4 regions of the Neorhizobium sp. DAR64860/K0K1 genome follow, and region 2 is predicted to be linked to each of the others. Evidence: predicted binding sites of a transcription regulator. Region 2 holds the regulator's gene; each other region holds the start of a gene.

Region 1 (3,748 bases), 910 kb from region 2:
GCACGGGCTTGGCAAGTCCTGCTCGAAGACACTGGCGTGTGTTGTCGACGCGATGGATGATCAGATCGGAACGCCGGACGCCCAGCCCCCGCTCCTCTAGCTTTGCCGTCAGTTGCGCCACCAGCCGGCGGACGTATTTTGCAATCGTATCGGGCGCACCGATGGGCTCCTGGAAATTGCGCGCCACCTCGACCAGATCCGGCGTGCGCAACGGATCGATGGGTTCTGCGAGACGGCCGAAGAGCTGATCGAGACGGCGTCCGACCTCCGGACCAAATCGCAGTGTCAACGGCGCACGCGGCAGTGCCGACAGCTCTCCCACCGTCTCGATACCCAGGATGCGCAATGCCTGGATCGTATCTGCCGCAAGCCGCAGACAGTGGATTGGAAGTCCGATCACGGCCTTGGTGACATCACCGCGCGGCACCACCGTCGTTTCGTTCGTCGTCAGTCGCGCCAGTGCATGCGCCGCACCCCAGGTATCGGCGACAGCGGCACGTGCCGTCAGGCCCTTGCCGCGGAGACCGTTGACAACGCCGGAGATCAGCAGCTCTTCACCACCCTGAAGGTGATCGGCACCTTCGGTATCCATGACGATGCCATCCGTTCCATCCACGGCAACGACGGGGCTGTATTGACGAAGCGCCCATAGCGCCAGGCGCTCGACGGCTGCGGCGTCGGCAACGGGATCGGCGTCCACCATATGAAGGTTGCCAATCATCGCCTGTGCCTTGCTGGCAGCCATGCCGACTTTGAGGCCCAGCTTGCGGGCAGCCGTATCGGCTGCCGATATCCAGCGTTTCGAGCCGCTGCGCGAGACCACGACCAGCGGCTGGTCAACCGACACGGCTTCCTCGCCATGCCGACGTATCCGATCCGTTGCTAGATAGGGGAAGTAAACAGACACGACCCTCGGCATCGCAGGCTCCTAACTCAAACTCGGCACATTGCCCCGCCTTTACCCGCATCAATTCCGCCAGCCACCTCGCCCGTCCCACGCCGGCGACAGGAAGCGGCTCGGACGGCAGGGTGCTGATCCTCCAGCGTGTTGTGGACGCCGTCGGCTGACCGTAGTCGGAGGCCTCCGTCTGCCGTCGCCAGCGCCGGACGACCAGGCCGAGCGTCCCCGTCTTCTCGGCAGCCAGTTGAAGACGCCGCGACGCGGTCATCGGCAGCCTCACCAGTTCCCCGACGACGGCCGCCAATCCCCCGAAGGACAGCCCCTCTTCCATCGAGGCAAGCACGTCCTCCTCCTTATCGGCTTCGCAATAGATGACGCGATCGGGGTGAAGCCCGGCCTGCGACAGCGCCGGCGCAAAGAGATCCGGCCGGGTCAGGCACCAGAGAACCTTTCCCTTGGCCCGGGCCGCAATACCTGCCGCAAACAGGGCGGCCGCGGCACCATCGATTGTACCCGCCCCGCCACCTGCAATTTCATGCAATGCGCCATAGGCAAGCCCCCCGCCCGGCAATCGCTCGTCGACGTCAGGCACCCCGAAGGGCAGCACAAGCGCCTTGCGCGACACGCTGCCTTCCAGATGCGCAATCCGGTCTCTCAGTTCCTCGACAAGCCTTGAGGCAGGGGCATACGACATCGTTCACGGCCCTCCTCAAGGTTCGCGTTGCACAGGACTTCATGTCCCAAAGAATGCTGGCGTTCTGTTTCTGTTCCGCCACGACAGAAGAGTCAAGCGGGGTCAGAACGGGATAACTCTCGGCATTTTAGCGCCGGTGAAGATTCATCGTTCTGAATCAGCTTTGTAGGCGGCTTGAGAGGCTTGATGGAGTGCTTGAGATTTTTTGCATGTTCTTGATCTTAGCTAGGGCGACACGAAAACCGTGAGAACTTTCCGTTCTCAAATCGCCAATCTGCATATCAAGAATGTAACAGAGTGGCTCGGCGATGTGTGGCAGAGCCTAAGGGATGAACACTCGCGCTCATGCGGGACTATGGCCGTCTGCGGCCATCCGCCCACGAGCCGCCGCCCTTTGGCTCTTTCCCATTCCCGCAGACACCAAGGAGCACAACGCTACCATCTGTGCCATCGCCGAGGAACTCGACGTTGGATTTGCAGGCGTTCAATGTCAGACGTTTTGTATAGGAGACCAGTGAAGGCTTGCCGCATCAGGTGGCGTCTTCTCCGCTGCGATAGAATGCGGGAGGCAGGCAAGGTTACCCGTCGCCCGCCGTGCCGCCGTCCTCAGTGGATCGCGGTGCTGACGATCCGGTAGGGGTGTTCGGCCTCATATTCGACCATGATCTGGACGGCCTGTTCGAGAACCTGTTCGGCTTCCTCGACGTGATCGCGCGCGAGCTGATCGGCGTTGACGAAGATCGCTTCGGCCATGTTGCCGGAGATCGCGGCGAACTGGCGGTTTCCTTCGACGAGAGCTTCTCTGGCAGCGCCTTCAAGCGCGTGCGCCATGGTGATCAGCGCGTCTTCGCGCTCCTCGATCGTCAGGTCCCGGATTGTCTTTGTCATCTGCTGCATCGTGCCACCCACCTTAATAGTCGTTGTGACGATATCGGTCCCGATAGGGCCCCGTTCACAGCGAAATGGGCATGTTGGCGCCATATTTCAAGGTTCAGGCCCGCACGGGCTCGTCCTTGTGGACGGCATCGCGGGGCACGAACAGGCAAGCGGGCACGATCAGGACGGCAAACAGGAGCATGGTCAGGAAGGTCGCGTGCAGGCCGTCCTGCAGCGCAAGGCGAACCGCTTCGGCATCGCCACTCACGAGACCGGTTCCGTTCAGGAGAGCACGCAGCTGGTCGGTCGTGATCGCCTGTCCGCTGGTCGTATGGACCAGGCCCCAGCTCAGCACCGCCCCGAGAATCGCCGCGCCCAGCGTGCTGCCGAGGTTGCGGGAAAACACGTTCGACGCCGTGGCACTGCCGCGTTGCGAGGCCGCGACGCTTCCCTGGGTGAGGATCAGTGCGCCGATATTGAGAAGGCCCATGCCGAAGCCCATGACGAGCGAGCCGGCACCCGCAAGCACCGCCGAACTGGATGGCGTCAGCAGGGTCAGGAGGAAGGTTCCCACGGGGACGAACACGGCGCCCACCAGCATGATCGGCCGCAGCCCGAACCGGGTGAAGTTCCGCGAAGCGATCGTTGCGCCGCACGGCCATCCCAAGAGAAGCATGGTCAGCGCAAAGCCCGCCACCAGCGGCGACTGGTTGAGCACGGTCTGCACATACATGGGCAGGAACGTCGTGAGCCCCATGATCGCCATGGAGGCGAAGAAGACAGAGATGTTGGCGGCCGCAATCGGCCGGTAGAGCCAGAGATCCGGCGCGACCATCGGTTCTTCGACGCGGCGCTCCTGCCAGATGAACAGCGCAAGCGACACGGCGAACAGGACGAAGGAGACGATCGCGGACGTCGACAATCCGGTCTCGGAGACCGTGAGGCCAATCATCAGCGCCGAGATGGAGACGGCAAACAGCACGGCGCCCAGGATATCGATCGAGACCGTCCGGGTGTGCTTTTCCTCGTGGTAGAACAGGATGAACGCTGCGGCAGCGGCGAGACCTACCGGCACGTTGATCCAGAAGATCCAGGCCCAGGGCAGGTTATGGATGATGACGCTGCCGAGCAGCGGGCCAACCACGGCCGAGAGCGCCCAGACGCTGGCCAGATAGCCCTGAACCTTTCCACGCTGGCTGCCCGGAAAGAGATCGGCCACCACCGTCATAGCGACGGGCTGAATGGCGCCGGCGCCGATGCCCTGGAGCAGTCTGAAG
Region 2 (3,748 bases):
TTCGCAGGCTCAGCGAACAGGCGTGTCATCGACATTGTGCGATCGTCGATGACACGCGGATTACAATCCAGTCAATTCGGCGGTTTTTCGACGCCGTCAGCCTTTTGCGATGGCGTCGAAGGCCAGCAGCTTTTCCAGAAGCCGCGGCATGTCCTTCAGGTGGACCATATTCGGACCGTCGGACGGTGCGTTGTCAGGGTCTTCGTGGGTCTCGATAAAGACGCCAGCAACGCCGACGGCGACGGCTGCCCGCGCCAGCGTTTCGACAAATTCGCGCTGGCCGCCGGAAGAACCGCCCTGGCCGCCCGGCTGCTGAACGGAATGGGTCGCATCGAAGATGACAGGGCTTCCGAGAGACGCCATGATCGGCAGCGAACGCATGTCGGAGACAAGCGTATTATAGCCGAACGAGGCGCCGCGCTCGCACAGCATCACATTCGGATTGCCGCTTTCGAGGAACTTCGCCTGAACGTTCTTCATGTCCCAGGGCGCCAGGAACTGGCCCTTCTTCACGTTGATGGCGCAACCCGTCTTTGCGGCCGCGACGAGCAAGTCGGTCTGGCGCGACAGGAAGGCGGGGATCTGCAGGATATCGATCGTATTGGCCACGAGGCCGCACTGCTCTTCCGTGTGGATGTCGGTCAGAACCGGAAAGCCGTATTCCTTCTTGAGATCGGCAAAGATTGCCATCGCGTTGTCCAAGCCGATGCCGCGCTTGCCGGAGATCGACGTGCGGTTGGCCTTGTCGAAGGAGGATTTGTAGACGAGGCCGATGCCGAGCTTCTTGCAGAGTTCGACAAGCGTACCCGCGATCATGAAGGCGTGATCACGGCTTTCCATCTGACAGGGACCGGCAATCAGCGAGAGCTTTGCCGTGTTGGAAAAAACGACTTTCGAACTCCCCTCGCCCACGGACACTTCAGAATTGGCGGAGACTGTCATTTCACTATTCCTCGAAACCGAAAACCACACCTTGCCCCGGGGCTGCCGACACGATCACGCGGCCATCCCTGCGGATGAATGCGACGTCATTAGCAGCAAGGGTGATCTCTGTCACGGCGAGATCGGTGGTCTTAAAGATGATCCCGCGCGCAGCGAGGCGCGACGATAACAAGGGCTTCATCGAAGACCGGAACTCGTCGCTGAACGTGTCGTTGGATTGAATGCGGATGCTGGCATTGGCAGCTTCGATCCGCAGACCGTCTTTCCCTTGCTCGGGCTGAGTCTCGAACACGGTTTCGAAAAGCGGCAGAAACTCCAGCGGGTCATCTGCAGAAAAGACGATCTCTCGAAGGCCTGTAACGGCGTTTGCGTGCTCATCAAGACCACCGCGATCTGCCGGTAATGCGGCCATGCGCTGGCAGGAAAACAGCAAGATGTCATCGACCTCGGGGACTGCCGCGAACGCCAGACGGAATGAGACTTCGCTCTCCCCACCATCGGGCAACTGCATCGGGCGGGAGAACTGAAGCATCTCGCCCGCAGACATGTGCCCGTCCACAAAACGGCTATGATCGGCCGATGCATCCTGCGTCCCGACGACCACCGCCGATAGACCTTCCCTTTTCCGCTGGCCGCGAAAGCGGATGTCGCGATCGGTGAACACGTTGCCTCGTTTTGCCGCAAGCGAGGCTTGCCGACGGTTAACAATGGCCAGTGGCTCGAGGTACGAGCCATCCGCGAAGAATATGCAGGCATTGGCTGTGCCGAAAGGGTGAACACCTTCAGGTGCCACAGTAAAGCCGAGAGCGGTCAACCTCCCCCGCGCTGACGCCAGATCTGCAACGGGCAGAACCAAATGATCGACTGACTTGTTACCCACTTACACCCCCAAAGTCTTATTCCGCAGAACATTGGCTATCGCGGGAAACTCGGCAAGTGCTGCGCACGAACTGAATACGTGATCGAACGCTGAAATGAGACTATTCTTGAGCAGAAATTTGGGGCTTGCGGAACACAGATAGAACATATAGCGTCCGTTCTGCATTTGTTTCCAATTCTGAGGGTCCCGTCCATGCTGACACGCAAGCAACAGGAGTTACTTCTGTTCATCCACGAGCGGATGAAAGAATCAGGCGTGCCGCCGTCGTTTGACGAAATGAAGGACGCTCTCGACCTTGCATCGAAGTCCGGCATCCATAGGCTGATCACCGCGCTCGAGGAGCGTGGCTTTATTCGCCGTCTGCCGAACAGAGCACGCGCGCTCGAAGTGATCAAGCTGCCTGACGCCTATGTGGCGAACCTTCATCCGCGACGGGGATTTTCTCCCAGTGTCATCGAGGGAAGCCTCGGCAAAACGCAACCGGTCGTCGCTCAGAAGCCGGCGCCGGTCATGGCGGACAATCCGTTCTCGACAAACATTCCGGTCATGGGTCGAATCGCTGCCGGCGTGCCGATCTCCGCGATCCAGAACAACACCCACGACATCGCCGTTCCGATCGAGATGCTGGGTTCCGGCGATCATTACGCGCTCGAAGTGAAGGGCGATTCGATGATCGATGCCGGCATCCTCGATGGTGATACCGTCATCATCAAGAATGCCAGCACCGCAAGTCCGGGCGATATCATCGTTGCCCTGGTCGATGAGGAAGAAGCGACCCTGAAGCGGTTCCGCCGCAAGGGTGCATCGATCGCGCTGGAAGCGGCGAACCCCGCTTACGAGACCCGCATCTTCCCGCCCGACCGGGTGAAGGTCCAGGGCAAGCTTGTCGGCCTTATTCGCCGCTATCATTAAGAACGCTGTTATCCCGGAGATGCGCAGCAACAGCCTCCGGGATGCCAAAGTCGAATTGTCGCGTTCGCCAGTCATAGAACCGGTGGACGGTCCACGGACGGCTTGAGGTCTGTGCGCTGTCTCGCATCGCCGCCGTAATCTTGATGTCTGGCGCTGTCGCGTTCGGAATAATGGTGATTTCCAGTGCGCCAGTCCGGCGCAACGTCCGCCCGCTGAGAAGCAAGGCGCCGGAGCGGCAAGTATCGAAGCGTGCGCCGGGCGAGACGATGATCCGACCGAAATCGCAGGCAAGATCGGTGTATCGGTTGTCTTCGACAGTGACGATCCGGATGTCCTGAGCAGTCTGCGCCGCGCACAGGATTTTCGGCAGACAGGCAAATCGTCCGGGCGTGAATGCTTGAAGAAAGCCCCTGACATATTCGATTTCCCGGCGCGTCAAATCCGGTCGCGAATGTGGTCTAGGTCGTCTGTCATCACTTTTCGCAAGGCTGGCACCTCGCGCTGGTTCCGAAGAGGCAAGAACCGGCAAGGCGAGCGGTTGTTCTCCGGTCTCAAGCACCAGCGCTCGCCGCCATTGATCGTAGATAAATCCCGGCGGCCGGGTTCGATTGAGGGTGATCTTGTCATCCTGGATCAGTCCCACTGACGCGCCGTCTTCGGATATGACGATATCAGGCCTCGGCGCCGAGCCTGAGCGGACCGCAAAGAGCAAAGCCACCGCCATGAACAGCGCGCCTGTCAGCCTCAGCGGCGTGCGCAGCAGCGTCAGAAGCAGAAAGCCTGCCGTCGCCAGCGGCAGGAAAAGAGGGTTCTGCCGGCCGATGGCAATATCGCCGCCCCATGCGGCAACGATCTCGGCAATGCGAATGACGATCCGCAGCCCCTCGCCCATGATGAACAGAAAGGGAGCATCCAGCCCGAACGGCATCAGCAACATGCCAACAAGCCCTGCCGGCATCACCACGAAGGAAATGATCGGCATGGCCGCGAGATTGGCCGCGAGGCCGTAGGTGG
Region 3 (3,748 bases), 1.6 Mb from region 2:
CGAGGACCAAAAAGCTTGTCACAACCACGTTATGACTTTTCCCAATGATTACATGGTCCCGAAGCGATGGCCGCTTTGATCCGGCGCTCGCTCCTGAGCGTTCCCCCAAGCAACACCCGTGCGCTTTCGAAAATCCCGCAGCTCGACTGCGACGGCGTGATTTTCGATCTGGAGGATTCCGTGGCCTCCGGACAGAAGGCGGAAGCGCGGGATAACCTCCGCAGAAGCTTTGCCGAGCTGAATTCCGATGGTCTCGAGACGGCTATCCGGATCAATCCACTCACAAGCGAATTCGGTCCTGCGGATCTCGAGCTCATCGTCGAACTTCTGCCGGATGCGGTGGTCATTCCCAAGGTTGAGCATGCGGACGACGTTCGGGTGATCGCCGAGCGTCTTTCTCAGTCGGGCGTGCCGGAGAGGGTCTCTATCTGGGCGATGATCGAAACGCCCCTCGGCGTCCTCAACGCCGCCGAAATCTCGAGCGTGGGCGGACGGATCAAATGCCTCGTCGTGGGGCTCAACGATCTTCGCAAGGCAACGGGTGTTTTGCCGCAACCGGGGCGGGCCAATCTCATACCCTGGTTGATGCAGGTCGTGCTGGCGGGCAGGGCCTATGGTGTCGATGTGATCGACAGCGTGTTTAACGATTTCAAGGACGAAGCCGCGTTCGAAGCCGAGTGCGCCCAGGGCCGCGCCATGGGATTTTCAGGCAAGATGCTGATCCATCCGGCGCAGATCGACGCGGCCAACCGTCATTTCGGTCCTGATGATGATGCGCTTGAAGAGGCGCGCGCCATCATCGAGGCCTTCCGCCAGCCGGGAGCCGAAACGCTCAACGTCATCAACCTCGACGGTCGCATGGTCGAGCGTCTGCATCTCGAAGATGCGGAAAAGCTCGTCGCCAGCGCGGCGGTCATCGCCAACAGAAAGAGAAAGCCATGAAAGTATATCGTTTCATCACCGGTCCTGACGATGCCGCCTTTTGTCACCGGGTGACGGCGGCGCTGAACAAGGGCTGGGAACTCTCCGGTTCGCCAAGCTACGCCTTCAACGGCAAGACGGGCGAGATGCATTGCGGCCAGGCCGTGATGAAGACCGTAGAAGGCAAGGAATACAGCCCCGACATGAAGCTCGGCGAGCAGTAAAAAGCTAGGCCGAGGTGTGTCGGCCAGCGCTGGATCAGCGCTGGCTTGCTTCCTCGGCGCTCGCCTCGATGCGCTCCATGTCGTCGTCACTCAGGCCGAAGTGATGGCCGATCTCGTGGATAAGGACGTGGGTGATGATATCGCCCAGCGTTTCCTCATTCTCCGCCCAGTAATCGAGGATAGGCCGGCGATAGAGCCGGATGCGATTGGGCAGTTCGCCGGTTTCGACCGTAAACCGTTCCGAAATGCCACGTCCTTCGAACAGGCCCAGAAGGTCGAACGGCGTTTCCAGCGCCATGTCTTCGAAAACGTCGTCGTCCGGAAATTCTTCGACCTCAATGGTGAGGTTCGTTGTAAGTTTGCGGAATTCGTCCGGAAGGTGGCTGTAGGCTTCTAATGCCAGCGACTCGAACGTGCTGATCGTCGGCGCATGGCGATCCTGCCAATCATCGGTCTGGTCAATGCGGGCCATGGGATCTCCTTCCAACTCAGGCACATATAATACCTGAAGCAGCTATTTCGAGAAAAGAATCATTGCGATAGCTTTTAGAGGAAAAGATTCCTGATCGGCAGCTGTTGACTCTTTGCCACTTGTCTGGAATCCATAAGAACATAAAGCGAACATTATCGATGGAGTTAACGCCATGGCCAAAGGTGCCTGGGCGCGGGAGAGACTTTTGCCCTGCGCAAGCCGATCTCGGAGACGGAAAGCGGTTGGCGAGCTTGCTCCTGATGCTCTTGTCTGGTCTCGATTGGAACCCGCGTGACCGCCTGTTTTCGATCCCCTCTGGCGCATGGACAGAGGCGTATTCTGACACTCGTGTTCCCGCGTCTGTCAACAGACAGAATCGCGCGCCGCCGCTGGGGTATGGACTGGCGGTCTTCCCGCCATCACGACCATCCACCGATCGTCTTTGCCGGGCGCCACGCCAACAGGATGTGCCTGACAGTGCTCGACGCGGCCGCCGAACGCCTTAACCTGAAGCTGGGGCAGGGCGTTTCAGAAGCGCGAGCGATCTTTCCGGAGCTCGACGTGATGGACGAAGACGATGATGCCGACGCGGCGCTTCTGATGGCGCTCTCCGACTGGTGCGACCGATATACGCCACTGGTGACGCTAGAAGGGCGCAACGGGCTCTCTCTGGATATCACGGGCTGTGCGGATTACGGTGGCGGAGAGCAGGGCTTGCTCGGCAATGCCTCCCACAGACTCCGTCAGATGGGTTTCGACGTCAAAGGGACACTCGCATCTTTTCCGGGCGTGTGGAGCGATTCTGCTTCTGCCGCGGACGGAACTTATGGCGGCGCGTTGTTTCGATCGAGTGACGTCCGAGCCTTTTCAGAGATATCGCAGCGACACAGCAGCCGGTTAGGCATCACTGCCTCCGATCACGGATCGTTGATAAGGGGGTTATGATATGTCAATTACCGGGCTGGATTCTTTCTTGACATCGCTTGTCCTCTTTTGCAAAAAGTCTGTATCGAGGTCAATGTTCTCCAGGTCGATCCAAAATGCTGGTTTGCAGTTGCAATTACATCACCGAAAGGGAGATCAAGGATACGATCATCCAACTCCTCACTGAGGACTGTTGGCAGCTTATCGTTCCCGTCAAGGTCTACCATGCGATGGAAAAACGCGGCCGTTGCTGCGGTTGCTTTCCCAATGTCGTCGATCTGATCATCAAGACCACTGAGGAATATCACGCCCAGCGGCACTCGACGGAAGCTGACGTGATCGTCTATATGTCGCGCTTGAAACAACTCCACGAAGAAAACAGGAGAGCGGACATTGAAAGGCGACTTACAGGTCATCGAGCGGCTTAACGAGGCACTCTTCCTCGAACTTGGCGCTGTGAACCAATACTGGCTGCACTATCGTCTCCTGCATGATTGGGGTTTTACCAAGCTTGCCAAGAAGGAGAGGGCCGAATCCATCGAAGAGATGCAGCATGCCGATCGCCTGATCGACCGCATCATCTTTCTCGAGGGTCATCCGAACCTTCAGACGCTGGCACCGCTTCGCATCGGCCAGAACGTCAAGGAAGTTCTCGAAGCCGATCTGGCTGGCGAATACGATGCCCGCACCGCCTACAAGGCGTCGCGTGATATCTGTCACGCCGCCGGCGACTATGTCTCCATGAAGCTTTTCGAACAGCTGCTGATGGATGAGGAAGGTCATATCGACTTCCTGGAAACGCAGCTCGAACTTCTCTCGAAGATCGGCGAAGAGAGATACGGGCAGCTCAACGCGGAATCAGCCGACTCCGCTGAGTAAAGCTCAAATCATCGACACTCTATCGCTCGAGCCCGGTGGAAGATGCTTTCACCGGGCTTTGCTTTATCCGACCAGCGCTAACCGGACGTGCAATCAGCCTGCCGGCGCGAGGTGGGCAAATTCGGCGACGACCCTGTCATAGACCGCGCGCTTGAACGGCACGATCAGGCCGGGCAGATCCTGCATCGGCTTCCATTCCCAGGCATCGAATTCAGCCGTATGGCCGCCCGGCGGCGGGTTGATGGCGATCTCGCTTTCATCGCCGTCAAAGCGGAAGGCAAACCAGCGCTGCGTCTGGCCGCGATACTTTCCCTTCAGTCCGATACCG
Region 4 (3,748 bases), 740 kb from region 2:
GAATGGCGAAGGATATCGGCAAGACCCATGATTTTCGCGTTGCCTATCGCGATGTGGATCTCAACGGCGAAATGTTTCGTGCCGCCTATATCGGCCTTGCGGAACAGGCGGTCACGGAATTCTGGCATCGCCGCAAACCGGCAACGGATGACCCGTTCTTTGCGGTCGGCAAGATCTCCTGCACCTATCACATGCCGCTGAAGCTCGGCGATCTCGTCCATACCCATGTCGGAGTGAGCAAGATCGGCGGCAAGTCCGCAGGCTTTATCGTCCGCTTCACGCGCGGCAGCGATGAGGTGGCCGAAGCCGAAATCGTCTGGTCCGCATGCGATCCGGAAACCCGGACGCCGGCCGCGCTGCCCGAAGACCTGCGCGACTGGCTGTATCAGTTCCTCGACTGACCGCTTACGCGCGCTGCGGCAGCAGCGGATAGCCTGCCATCACGGCCCGACCGGCGAGCGCCGCAATCACAGCCTTCAGGACGTCGCCCGGAATGAAAGCGAGCGAGCCGAGAAACGCTTTGACGAAGCCCATGCCGGTGATCAGCGCCAGATAGGTGATGCCGATCCCGTAAAGCACGATCACGCCGCCCATCAGGGCTGCGATAAAGAAGTTCACGCCCTGCACCAGCCCCGCCTGGTCGCGACCCACCATGATCTGCGACAGATATCCGGTTACCATCGCGGCAAACACCCAGCCGATCAGATAACCGGTCGTCGGCGCCATGAAGACGGCAAGGCCGCCGCGGCCGCCGGACAGAACCGGCAGACCGATCGCTGCAAGCACCAGGACCAGGAGGACCGCGATCGTGCCGCGCTTGGCGCCGAGCACGACGCCGGCCAGCATCACGCCGAGCGATTGCGCCGTGATGGGGACGGGAATGAAACCGAGCATGACCGGCGGCACCAGTCCCAGCACGATGATGATAGCGGCAAACAGGGCGGCCAGAACGAGATCACGAGTAGGCAAATAGCTATTCCTTGACGACTGAATCTGTATCACTTCTGCGCACGGATTGCCCGGGCGTCAATTGCGCTGGCAATCTCGTCGGCATTCTTCAATGTGAGGATGATCAGCGGGACGATGATGGAGAGGGTTCGAGGGCGCAACCCTCGCGCGATATGGGCATCGCGGATGGCCTGGTGACGCAGCAGGATTTCCGGAATGAAGCGCAGCACAAGGCCGATCGACAGGCCGATATCCGCAGCTTTTACAAGCCCGAGCTTTTCAAGCGGCAAAGCCGCAAATGTCACTTCCGTAATAAAATCGCCGGTAGTAGTCGTGGCCGTCACCGCGGACGCAAGAAGCGCCAGCGCCGAGAGCCGGAAAAACACGCTGACGGCCTCGACAGGGCTGTTGAAAACCAGCGTGAACAGCGCAACGGCTGCGATGGTGAGGAAAAGAACCCGCAGCCGCAGCCATGTTTGCCGCCATTCGATTCGCAGCGAACCGAAAAGCAGGCCGCTGGCGACCGCACCGACGCCAAGCACTAACGGCGACTGGATCAGGAACAGAGCAAGGCTTGCGGCAGCCAGCAGCACAAGCTTCGCGCGGGCCGAAAGCCGGTGCAGAAAGCCGCTGCCGTCCACGTAAAGCGTCTTCATGCGGCAAGCTCGCGGTAACGGGCGATGATCTCGGCAGCGTTTCCGTCGCCGGCAAGCCGGCCGTTGTCAAACAACAGAACCCGCTCGAAGCCCGCGATGAGATCGAGGTCGTGGGTCAGCACGATGACGTTTTCGGGGAGCTCGCTGATCGTTCGAGCCACCAGGTTGCGGTTCTTGAGGTCCAGCTGGTTGGTCGGCTCGTCCATGATCAAAATGTCCGGTTCCGTCACCAGAACCGAGGCAAAGGCCGCGAGTTGCAGCTCGCCGCCGGAAAGCTCGTGCGAGCGCCGGTCGGCAAGATGGCCGATGCCGAAGCGCTTGAGGATCGCCGTCGTGCGCGCCTCGATCTCGGCTTTCGAAAGCTTGCGCGGCGTCAGGCCAAGCGCGATGTCTTCCTTCAGGATCGGCAGGATGATCTGGTTCTGCGGGTTCTGGAAGATGAAACCCACTTGGCTGCGGGCGCGGTCGGTGTCTGCCTTCGTATCGAAGCCGTTGACGACGACGCTACCGTTTGCGGGAGAGACGAGCCCGTTGATCATCCGCGCAAACGTCGTCTTGCCGGAGCCGTTGAGGCCGATCACGCCGATACGCCGCTCGGTCAGCCGCACTGTCAGCGGATGCAGCGTGACGCGCCCGTCGAAACGGGCTTCGGCCTTGTCGAAATGGATGTCCAATGCCGGTCCTCGGTTGCTGGAACGGTCTATATCGCGGCGGGAGCAGAGCGGGAAGGCGGAATGAAAAGTGAACATTGCATCCGGTCCACTGTCGCCCTAGTCTCGTTGCCATGGCGATTCTGATCAACAATGCCCGCGCAAGATGGATTTTCATCGAACGGCAGCAGCTTTCTGCACCGCCGACCCGTGCGCTCAACAAGGCCGGTCTTCTGCAACTGATCGATGATCTGGGCTTCGTCCAGGTGGATAGTATCGCCACCGTAGAGCGCGCCCATCACATGATCCTGTTTTCGCGCAACCAGACCTATCGGCGCGAACACCTGACGTCGCTCTTGGAAAAAGACGGCGAGCTGTTCGAACACTGGACCCACGACGCCTCGATCATTCCGGCGCGTCTGTTCCGCTACTGGAAGCACCGCTTCCGCCGCCGCGAACCGATCCTCGCCGAGCGCTGGCGCAAATGGCATGGCGAGAGTTTCGATTCCGCCTTCGAGGACACGTTCCGGCACATTTCGGAAAACGGCGCGATCATGTCGCGCGACATGAAGATGGAGGATCACAAGTCCGGCGGCTGGTGGAACTGGCACCCGAACAAGACGGCGCTCGAATATTACTGGCACACCGGCAAGCTTTCGATTGCAGGCCGGGTGAATTTCCAGAAGATCTACGATCTGACCGAGCGCGTTATTGCCGCCCACCATCACGAACCGGATGTCAGCCACGAGGACTTCATCGATTGGGCCTGCCGCAGCGCGATGGAAAAGCTTGGCTTTGCCACATCGGGAGAACTGGCCGCCTTCTGGGATATCGTCACGCCGGAAGAGGCGAGGGACTGGGTGAAATCCCATCGCGACGAACTCGTCGAAGTCCTGATCGAAGCCGCCGACGGCAGCCGACCGCGCGCCTGCTTTGCCTTTGCAGGCTTTCCCGAGAACCTCGGTGATATCCCAGACCCACCGGCACGGGTGAGGGTGCTGAGCCCCTTCGATCCGCTCCTGCGCAACCGCGACCGGGCGGTGCGGCTGTTCGATTTCTTCTACCGCATAGAGGTCTTCGTGCCCGAGCCGAAGCGGCAATACGGCTATTACGTCTTTCCGCTTCTGGAAGGCGACCGCATGATCGGTCGCATCGACATGAAGGCGGAGCGCAAAACGGGTGTGCTTGATGTCAAGCGGCTGTGGCTGGAAAAGGGTGTTCGGGCATCCGCAGGCAGGCTGGCCAAGCTCGATGCCGAGTTGCAGCGGGTAGGGCGGTTTGCCGGCGTGGACAAGGTCGTCTATCGAGACGGCTGGCGGGACTAGGTCCCGTCAGCCGTTTCATCTCTTGGAAGCGCCTAATCCGGGCGATGCCGGGGGATTAACCCCGCCACCGCAGATACACCGTCGCCAGTGGCGGGATGTCGAGAGCGACGGACGCTGTCTTGCCATGCGCCGACTGGTTTTCGGTCCAGGCTTCGGTCTGGCCGAAATT

Evidence for each region. The regulator LexA, encoded in region 2, represses DNA repair genes until DNA is damaged. The targets are predictions, from matches to a motif close to TGTTCNNNNTGTGTTCNG.
Region 1: a site for LexA is predicted at 1,656-1,673, ahead of ACQY1J_RS17600 (ImuA family protein). Genes of this name have one in related genera too.
Region 3: a site for LexA is predicted at 1,752-1,769, ahead of ACQY1J_RS21055 (metallopeptidase family protein). Genes of this name have one in related genera too.
Region 4: a site for LexA is predicted at 2,335-2,352, ahead of ACQY1J_RS16830 (energy-coupling factor ABC transporter ATP-binding protein). Genes of this name have one in related genera too.

Annotation. Positions count from the first base shown of each region.
Region 1 is NZ_CP191459.1:2,670,114-2,673,861, forward strand. It holds gene ACQY1J_RS17595 (Y-family DNA polymerase) at 1-919, opposite strand, end outside; gene ACQY1J_RS17600 (ImuA family protein) at 837-1,595, opposite strand; gene ACQY1J_RS17605 (hypothetical protein) at 2,202-2,492, opposite strand; gene ACQY1J_RS17610 (MDR family MFS transporter) at 2,587-3,748, opposite strand, start outside.
Region 2 is NZ_CP191459.1:1,759,194-1,762,941, forward strand. It holds gene kdsA (3-deoxy-8-phosphooctulonate synthase) at 97-942, opposite strand; gene ACQY1J_RS13135 (VOC family protein) at 947-1,822, opposite strand; gene lexA (transcriptional repressor LexA) at 2,015-2,734, shown strand; gene ACQY1J_RS13145 (ComEC/Rec2 family competence protein) at 2,715-3,748, opposite strand, start outside.
Region 3 is NZ_CP191459.1:3,397,482-3,401,229, forward strand. It holds gene ACQY1J_RS21045 (HpcH/HpaI aldolase/citrate lyase family protein) at 67-942, shown strand; gene ACQY1J_RS21050 (DUF1737 domain-containing protein) at 939-1,145, shown strand; gene ACQY1J_RS21055 (metallopeptidase family protein) at 1,180-1,617, opposite strand; gene ACQY1J_RS21060 (hypothetical protein) at 2,095-2,562, shown strand; gene ACQY1J_RS21065 ((2Fe-2S)-binding protein) at 2,658-2,969, shown strand; gene bfr (bacterioferritin) at 2,935-3,420, shown strand; gene ACQY1J_RS21075 (RNA pyrophosphohydrolase) at 3,514-3,748, opposite strand, start outside.
Region 4 is NZ_CP191459.1:2,499,444-2,503,191, reverse strand. It holds gene ACQY1J_RS16845 (acyl-CoA thioesterase) at 3-401, shown strand; gene ACQY1J_RS16840 (biotin transporter BioY) at 406-969, opposite strand; gene ACQY1J_RS16835 (CbiQ family ECF transporter T component) at 999-1,604, opposite strand; gene ACQY1J_RS16830 (energy-coupling factor ABC transporter ATP-binding protein) at 1,601-2,278, opposite strand; gene ACQY1J_RS16825 (winged helix-turn-helix domain-containing protein) at 2,389-3,579, shown strand; gene glgB (1,4-alpha-glucan branching protein GlgB) at 3,635-3,748, opposite strand, start outside.